DNA from 2 places in the Rhizobacter sp. P5_A1 genome. Region 1 is predicted to be linked to the other one. Evidence: predicted binding sites of a transcription regulator. Region 1 holds the regulator's gene; the other holds the start of a gene.
The links. Region 1 encodes NrdR, which represses ribonucleotide reductase genes. Its sites were predicted from a motif close to CACNANATNTNGTG; they were not measured.
Positions count from the first base shown of each region.

Region 2: AC1DTW_RS03240 (ribonucleoside-diphosphate reductase subunit alpha) is a predicted target of NrdR. The motif match lies at 2,966-2,979, and genes of this name have one in related genera.

Region 1 is NZ_JBFUKR010000016.1:111,982-116,571, reverse strand. Features, by position in the region: gene AC1DTW_RS18070 (transglycosylase SLT domain-containing protein) at 1-894, shown strand, start outside; ZMP/ZTP riboswitch at 924-1,052, shown strand; gene glyA (serine hydroxymethyltransferase) at 1,115-2,365, shown strand; gene nrdR (transcriptional regulator NrdR) at 2,390-2,833, shown strand; gene AC1DTW_RS18055 (GspH/FimT family pseudopilin) at 2,968-3,510, shown strand; gene AC1DTW_RS18050 (type IV pilin protein) at 3,528-3,977, shown strand; gene AC1DTW_RS18045 (PilW family protein) at 3,977-4,590, shown strand, end outside.
Region 2 is NZ_JBFUKR010000002.1:301,733-306,322, reverse strand. Features, by position in the region: gene AC1DTW_RS03255 (sensor histidine kinase) at 1-579, shown strand, start outside; gene AC1DTW_RS03250 (sigma-54-dependent transcriptional regulator) at 606-2,153, shown strand; gene ampD (1,6-anhydro-N-acetylmuramyl-L-alanine amidase AmpD) at 2,156-2,746, shown strand; gene AC1DTW_RS03240 (ribonucleoside-diphosphate reductase subunit alpha) at 3,158-4,590, shown strand, end outside.

The sequences.
Region 1 (4,590 bases):
GTGGCGGCCGTTGGCCGTGCGCTGGGAAGGGGAGCAGCGCAATCGACTTCGGTGTTCCTGCGCGATGTCGGCCAGGGTCTGCTCGAGGTCAGCCACAACACCTTGGCGCTGCTCGGCCTGATGCTGGCCGCGGTGCTGATCTTCGCCGCCGGCCGCGCCGACATCCGCCACGAAGCCGAAGCCTGGGCTCTGGGCTGGCTGCAAGCCCGCCAGGAAGCGCGGGCCGAGCCGGCCGATGCCGACTCGCTGCTGGCCACCGCGCTCAGCGAGCCGGATGCGATCGCCCGCGCGACCGCGTCCGACCCGAAGGAGCTGAGCCGCCAGCAGGCCGCCGTTGCGAACTGGCTGTCGCGCCGCTACCGTGTCGCGCCGGAGCCGGTCAGCCGCCTGGTGCAGGAAGCCTGGAGCGTCGGCCAGAAGGCCGGGCTCGATCCGACGCTGATCCTGGCGATCATGGCCGTCGAATCGAGCTTCAACCCGTTCGCTCAGAGCGCGGTCGGCGCGCAGGGCCTGATGCAGGTGATGACCAAGATCCACAACGACAAATACGAAGCCTTCGGCGGCAACCACGCCGCGTTCGACCCGGTGACGAACCTGCGCGTCGGCGTCCAGGTGCTGAAGGAATGCATCGCGCGCGCCGGCGGGCTCGAGGCCGGCCTGCGCTTCTATGTCGGCGCCGCGAACCAGGTCGACGACGGCGGCTATGCCAGCAAGGTGCTGAGCGAGCAGAGCATGCTGCGCCAGGTCGCGAGCGGCAAGAACATCGCGCCGCAGCGCCTGATCCTGACCAACGCACCGCCCCCGCCCGCTTCGAAGCCCGAGGCCGCGGCCGACGCATCGGCCAAGACGACCGAGCCGTCGCGCCTGCCCGAACAGATCGCGCTGCTGCACTGATCGCGCTGCACGTCGGCTCCGCTACACTGGCGGTGCCGCGCGACTGGCGATGCGGCCCTCTCCAGCAGCGAGACGGGCCTGAGGTGGGTTACCACCGGGAAGCGCGGTCGGCGCCTGCCTGGGGCAGCGCCGTTCAGCCGTTCGCCTGGGCAGCCTTGGGGTCGCGTGCAGCACGCATGCGTTTCCTCCCGGGGACTTCGCTTGAAGAGGACTGCCAACCATGTTTGACCGCACCCAATCGACCATCGCCAACGTCGACCCCGAAATCTGGTCCGTGATCCAGCGCGAGAACCAGCGCCAGGAAGAACACATCGAGCTGATCGCGTCGGAAAACTACGCGTCGCCGGCCGTGATGGCCGCGCAGGGCACGCAGCTGACGAACAAGTACGCCGAGGGCTATCCCGGCAAGCGCTACTACGGCGGCTGCGAGTACGTCGACATCGTCGAGCAGCTCGCGATCGACCGGCTGAAGAAGCTGTTCGGCGCCGGCTTTGCGAACGTGCAGGCGAACTCGGGCTCGCAGGCGAACCAGTCGGTCTTCTTCGGCCTGCTGAACCCCGGCGACACGATCATGGGGATGAGCCTGGCCGAAGGCGGCCACCTGACCCACGGCATGCCGCTGAACATGAGCGGCAAGTGGTTCAAGGTCGTCAGCTATGGCCTGACCGCCGAAGAGGCGATCGACTACGACGCGATGGAGCGCCTCGCGCACGAGCACAAGCCGAAGCTGATCATCGCCGGCGCCTCCGCGTACAGCCTGCGCATCGACTTCGCGCGCTTCGCGAAGGTCGCGAAGGACGTCGGCGCATTCTTCATGGTCGACATGGCGCACTACGCCGGGCTGATCGCCGCCGGCGTCTACCCGAACCCGGTGCCGCATGCCGATGTCGTGACCTCGACGACCCACAAGAGCCTGCGCGGCCCGCGCGGCGGCATCGTGCTGATGAACGACGAGGCCATCGCGAAGAAGATCAACAGCGCGATCTTCCCCGGCATCCAGGGTGGCCCGCTGATGCACGTGATCGCCGCGAAGGCGGTGGCGTTCCAGGAGGCGCTGCAACCCGAGTTCAAGGCCTACCAGCAGCAGGTCGCGAAGAACGCGATTCAACTCGCCGACACGCTGATCGAGCGCGGCCTGCGCATCGTCAGCGGCCGCACCGAATCGCACGTGATGCTGGTCGACCTGCGGCCCAAGCACCTGACCGGCAAGGAAGCCGAGAACCTGCTCGGCGCCGCGCACATGACCTGCAACAAGAACGGCATCCCGAACGACCCGCAAAAGCCGATGGTCACGAGCGGCATCCGCCTGGGCACGCCGGCGATGACGACGCGCGGCTTCAAGGAGGAGCAGGTGCGCCAGACCGCCCACCTGATCGCCGACGTGCTCGACCACCCGAACGACGCGGCGACCACCGCCGCGGTGAAGGCCAAGGTCGCGGCGCTGACGAAGGACTTTCCGGTCTACCGGTAAGGCGCCGGGACGGGTCGCCAGCCCATGCGTTGCCCCTTCTGCTCCCACGAGGAAACCCAGGTCGTCGAGACCCGTGACTCGGACGAGGGCGACGTCGTGCGCCGGCGGCGCCGCTGCCACAGCTGCGACAAGCGCTTCACGACCTACGAGCGGCCCGAGATCGCGCTGCCGTCGGTCGTCAAGAAGGACGGCACGCGGGCCGACTTCGATCCCTCGAAGATCCGCGCGTCGATGCAGCTGGCGCTGCGCAAGCGGCCGGTCAGCGTCGAGCAGATCGACGCGGCGATGGAGCGCATCCAGGACAAGCTGCTGAACAGCGGCGCGAAGGAAGTGCCGTCGACGCGCCTGGGCGAACTCGTGATGCGCGAACTCAAGCGCATCGACAAGGTCGCCTACGTGCGCTTCGCGTCGGTCTACCGCAGCTTCGAGGATGTCGACGAGTTCCGGCAGCTGATCCGGGACATCTAGGCTTCGTCACCCCCGTTCGGGGTGACGCACGCGGGGGAGCTCGCGAGGGGGCGGCGCTGTTCCCACTTCTGCGGGGCGCGCGGCGCGCGGCAGCTTCCTAAAGTCTGTGCATCGGTCCACACCCCGGAGCACAGATGAAAACCACCGCCCTCTCGAGCTGCCAACGCGGCGTCACGCTGATCGAGGCCTGCATCGTGCTCGCCGTCACCGTGATCGTCGCGAGCACCGCGGCGCCGAGCCTGCAGAAGCTGATCGACGCGCGCCGCCTCGAAGGCGCGGCGACCCAGCTCGCGAGCGACATCCAGTTCGTCCGCACCGAGGCCGTCGCGCGCAACGAGCCGGTTCGCCTGAGCTTTCACGCGACCGCCGCCGGCAGCTGCTACGTGATCCACACCGGCGACGCCGATCAGTGCGTCTGCGCCGCGACCGGCCCCGCGCTGTGCAGCGGCGATGCACGACAGGTCAAGACCGCGACGATCGCCAGCGCCGATCGCGTCGCGCTGCAGGCGAACGTCGGCTCGCTGCTGTTCGACCCGCTGCACGGCACCAGTTCGCCGACCGGCACGCTGCGCGTGCTCGGCGCAAACGGGCGCGCGATCCATCACGTCGTCAACGTCATGGGGCGCGTGCGCTCCTGCTCGCCGCAGGCCCTCGTGCCCGGCTATCGCGCCTGCTGAATCAAAGGGACCATGCCATGAACACCACCCCAACGACCCACGCGCAGCGCGGCTTCACGCTGATCGAGCTGATGGTCACCGTCTCGATCGCGGGCATCCTGTCGAGCGTCGCGCTGCCGAGTTTCGAGGGTCAGCTGCAGAGGGTGCGGCGCACCGACGCGCTGATCGCGGCAGTGCAGGTGCAGGCCGCGCAGGAGCGCTTCCGCAGCAACAGCGCCGCCTACGGCGGCCTGGCCGAGATCGGCCTGCCGGCGGTATCGACCTCGAAGCACTACACGCTGCAGATCACCGCCAGCGATGCCGCCGGCTTCGAGCTGCTCGCGACCGCCACCGGCGCGCAAGCGCGCGACGCGGCTTGCCGCTACATGCAGCTGCGCTCGATCGGGATGAACGTGGTGCACGCGTCGGGGCCGGACGCGAACCTCGCGAATCCGACGGCCGCGAATCGCCAGTGCTGGAGCGTGTGATGCGGCATCCGCCGGCCCAGCGCGGCCTCTCGATCGTCGAGCTGCTGGTCGGCATCACGATCGCGCTGCTGATCGCCGCCGCCGGTGTGACCGTGTTCGCCGGCAACCTGCGCGAGAACCGCCAGCTGCTGCTCGAGGCGCGCCTGATGCAGGATCTGCGCACCGCCGCCGACCTCGTCTCGCGTGACCTGCGCCGCGCCGGCTACTGGGGCGCCGCCGACGACGGCGTCTGGGCCGTCGGCGCGGGCGGCGTCGCGACGAACCCCTACGCGGCGCTCGCGCCGACCGGTGCGACATCCGACGCGATCAGCTTCCGCTATTCACGCGACGCGACCGAGAACCAGGTCGTGGACAGCAACGAGCAGTTCGGCTTCCGGCTGCGCAACGGCGCGATCGAGATCCAGCTCGGCGCCGGCAACTGGCAGGCACTGACCGACGCGGGCACGCTGACGATCACCGCGTTCGACGTGACGCCGAGCGCGCAGACGTTGAGCCTCGAAAGCTTCTGCGCCACCGTCTGCCCGACGGGCAGCACCACCTGCCCGCCGCGCCAGCAGCTGCGCAGCGTCGCGCTGCTGATCACCGGCCGCCTCGTCGCCGATGCCGCGGTGAC
Region 2 (4,590 bases), on a different contig from region 1:
CAGCTGATGCGCATGGTCAGCGACAACGTCGAGCGCCTGAAGCGCATCGTCGACGACGTGATGGAGGTCGCGCCCGGCGCGGTACCCGATGTCGGCGTGATCGACGCGAGCACGCTGGTCGCCGCGGTGTGCACCGAATGGGCCCGTGCGAGCGGTGTCGCGCTCGGCGAGGCCAGCGTGCTGCAGTTGCAGCTGCCGAACGAACCGCTGGGCGTGCTGTTCGATGCCGAGCACCTGCGACGCGTGCTCGTGAACCTGCTCGACAACGCCTATCGCCACGCCAGCCGCGAACCCGGCGCGATCCAGCTCCGGCTCGATTCGCGTCACGAAGGGCAGGCGTTTCTGAGCCTGGCGAGCGACGGGGCGCCGATCCCGCCGGAGGTCGAGCCCTATCTGTTCGAGCCGTTTTTCTCGACCCGCAGCCGGGGCACCGGGCTGGGCCTGTATATTTGCCGCGAACTGTGTGAACGCTATGGCGCCAGCATCGACTATCGTCTGCGCGCCGAGGGCGTGGGCCAGCGCAACGAATTCTTCGTCGATATGCAGCGCCGGGCATTGAGCCAGTCTCAGCCAGCCTAGCCAACGCGGCCGATCCCGCTCACTCAATGACCAACCCTTCGCATTTCAGCCTGCTGGTCGTCGACGACGAGCCCGACCTGCGCACGCTCTACGAGCTGACGCTGCTGCGCGAGGGTTACGACATCGAAACCGCCGGCACCGTGCAGGATGCGCAGCTGCATCTGAAGGACCGCGTCTACAGCGCGGTGATCACCGACATGCGCCTGCCCGACGGCACCGGACTGGACGTGCTGCGCTGGCTCGAAGAAAACGGCCGGCGCGAGAAGACGATCGTGATCACCGCCTATGGTTCGGCCGAGAACGCGGTCGAGGCGCTGAAGGCCGGCGCCTACGACTACCTGACCAAGCCGGTCGACCTGAAGCAGTTTCGCGCGGTGGTCGCGTCGGCGCTCGGGCGGGCGGGCTCGATCGCGGCGCCGACGATCGACCCGGCGACGCTGCCGTCCGAGAGCGGCGCACCGGCGACGGCCGCTCCGCGCCCGGCACCTGCGGCACCCGCCCCGGCTGCGCCGGTGAGCCAGGCCTTGAACCGCATGGCCGGCCATTCGGCGGCGATGCAGCAGGTGCGCGCGCTGGTCGACAAGGTCGCGCGCAGCATGGCGCCGGTGCTCGTCAACGGCGAGTCGGGCACCGGCAAGGAGCTGGTCGCGCGTGCGATCCACGAGATCAGCGTGCGCAGCGGCCAGCCCTTCGTCGCGGTGAACTGCAGCGCGATCCCCGAGCAGCTGCTCGAGGCCGAGTTCTTCGGCTACCGCAAGGGCGCGTTCACCGGTGCGATGGAAGACCGCGAGGGATTCTTCCAGGCCGCGAACGGCGGCACGCTGTTCCTCGACGAGATCGGTGATCTGCCGCTGCCGATGCAGTCGAAGCTGCTGCGCGCGATACAGGAGCGATCGGTGCGACCGGTCGGCGCGGTCGTCGAAGTGCCGGTCAACGTGCGCCTGCTCAGCGCCACCCACAAGGATCTGGCGGCCGAGGTGCACGCGGGCCAGTTCCGGCAAGACCTGTACTACCGCCTGAACGTGATCCAGATTCGCGTGCCGCCGCTGCGCGAGCGGCTCGAAGACCTGGTGTCGATCAGCGAACGCGTGCTCGAGCGCATCGCGCGCGATGCTGGTGTGTCGCCGGCGCCGCGCCTGACGCGCGACGCGCTGGTGCACCTCGAGCGCTACGCGTTCCCCGGCAACGTGCGCGAGCTCGAGAATCTGCTCCACCGCGCGGTCGCGCTGTCGGGCGGCGAGACGATCGACGTCTTCGACCTCGGGCTGCCCGAGTCGGTGTTCACCGACACAGCCGCGCAGGAGCTCGACCTGATCACCGAGAACACGCGCGGCGACGTGCTGCAGGCAGTGCGCGACCTGCCGCCGCTGGTGCCGGTCGAAGAGCCCTTGCCCGACGACCTCGAGCGCCACCTCGACGAGGTCGAGCGCGACATCCTGGTGCGGGCGCTGGAGCGCCATCGCTTCAATCGCACCGCGGCCGGCGCGAGCCTCGGGCTCTCGCTGCGCCAGATGCGCTACCGCATGGCGCGACTCGGCGTCAACGTGGGCGGCGACAGCGCGGAGCGCGAGTGACGGTGGTGAACGTTGCCGCGGCCTGGTCCGACGGCTGGCTCGAAGGCGTGCGCCGCTGCGCTTCGCCGAACTTCGGGCCGCGGCCCGACGGCGTGGCGATCGAGCTGGTGCTGATCCACTCGATCAGCCTGCCCCCCGGCGAGTACGGCGGCGAAGCGATCGAGCAGCTGTTCACGAACCGGCTCGACTGGGACGCGCATCCGTACTACCGGCAGATCTGCGGGCTCACGGTCTCGGCGCACTTCCTGATACGGCGCGATGGTGAACTGCTGCAGTTCGTCTCGTGCGACGCGCGCGCCTGGCATGCCGGCGTATCGGCGTGGCGGGGCCGCAGCGACTGCAACGATTTCTCGATCGGCATCGAGCTCGAGGGCCTGGAAGGCGAGCGCTTCGATGCGCCGCAATACCGCGCACTGGCGCGGCTGATCGCGGCGCTGATGCAGCGCTATCCGATCGCGGCGGTGGCCGGCCACGAGCATGTTGCGCCCGGCCGCAAGAAGGATCCCGGCAGCGGCTTCGACTGGGCGCGGTTGCGCAAGCTGTCGCACTTGCCGGCCCCGTATTTTCCCGAGGGCGTGGTCGAGGCGCGCTGAGACGCGTGCGGCCCCGAACACCGCGCCGCGCTCGAATCGGCGCGGGCTGGCGCGCGAAATCGAGCGCATCGCGAAGCGCGGCGCGGGTCCGCCGCGCGAGACCGCGTGCGGCTGCGCGCCAGCGGCGTCGGCCCGCCACGCCGCCGTGCGGCGGCGCTTGCGTGCTGAAAGCCGCGTGATCGCCGACACGCTATACGTAGTGCTTGAAGTGCCGAGAGGCCCCAGATATAGTGTCTCTTCGTGCTATTCTTCAACGCTCTTTTCGTTGCTTCCTGCACTGTTTTCAAGACACCCGCCGCCTCGACCAACGAGCCCGCATCGAGTGCCGCCAGAACCTCTCGGCCGCAGCTCACGGCGTGTTGAAACCAGGAACTTCATGAACCGACAACACCAGACCAACGAGGGCCCACCATGCAAGCCGTAACCACCCCTTCCCAACCCGCCGCCGCCCTGCGGCCGATGAGCAACGCGCCCGCTGCGGCCCCGTCGGTGTACCAGGGCTACCAGGTCATTCGCCGCAACGGCGCGGTGGTGTCGTTCGAGCCGAACAAGATCGCGGTCGCGCTGATGAAGGCGTTCCTGGCAGTGCACGGCACGCAGGGTGCGGCTTCTGCGAGCGTGCGCGAGACGGTCGACGGCCTGACCGAATCGGTCGTGCGCGCGCTGCTGCGTTCGCGTGCCGGCGGCGGCAGTTTCCACATCGAAGACGTGCAGGACCAGGTCGAACTCGGCCTGATGCGCGGCGGCCACCATGAAGTGGCGCGCGCCTATGTGCTGTACCGCGAACGCCGCACGCAGGAGCGCGCGAAGCAGAGCCACCCGGCACCAGCGGCCGAGCCCGCGCTGACGGTGCTCGACCGTGGCCAGCGCGTGCCGCTCGATTTCGCGAGGCTGCAGACGGTGATCGAGTCGGCCTGCGCCGGCCTCGGTTCCGAGGTCAAGCCCGACCCGATCATGGCCGAGACGAAACGCAACCTGTACGACGGCGTGCCGATGGACGAGGTGCACAAGGCGTCGATCCTGGCCGCGCGCACGCTGATCGAGAAGGATCCGGGCTACACGCGTGCCACCGCCCGCCTGCTGCTGCACACGATCCGCCGCGAGATCCTCGGCGAGGAAGCGCTGCAGTCCGACATGCACACGCGCTACGCCGAGTACTTCCCCGGCTTCATCAAGAAGGGCGTGCAGGCCGAGCTGCTCGACGACAAGCTGTTGCAGTTCGATCTGGCCCGGCTCGGCGCAGCGCTGAAGGCCGATCGCGATCTGCAGTTCGACTACCTCGGCCTGCAGACGCTGTACGACCGCTACTTCCTGCACATCGACGAGCAGCGCATCGAGCTGCCGCAGGCCTTCTACATGCGCGTCGCGATGGGCCTCGCGCTCGGCGAGATCGACCGCGAGGCGCGCGCGATCGAGTTCTACGAAGTGCTGTCGAGCTTCGATTTCATGAGCAGCACGCCGACGCTGTTCAACGCCGGCACGCGGCGCTCGCAGCTGTCGAGCTGCTACCTGACGACCGTGGCCGACGACCTCGACGGCATCTACGAGGCGCTGAAGGAGAACGCGCTGCTGAGCAAGTTCGCCGGCGGCCTCGGCAACGACTGGACCAACGTGCGCGCGCTGGGGAGCCACATCAAGGGCACGAACGGCAAGAGCCAGGGCGTCGTGCCGTTCCTGAAGGTCGTCAACGACACCGCGGTCGCGGTCAACCAGGGCGGCAAGCGCAAGGGCGCCGTCTGCGCCTACCTGGAGAGCTGGCACCTCGACCTCGAAGAGTTCCTCGAGCTGCGCAAGAACACCGGCGACGATCGCCGTCGCACGCACGACATGAACACCGCGAACTG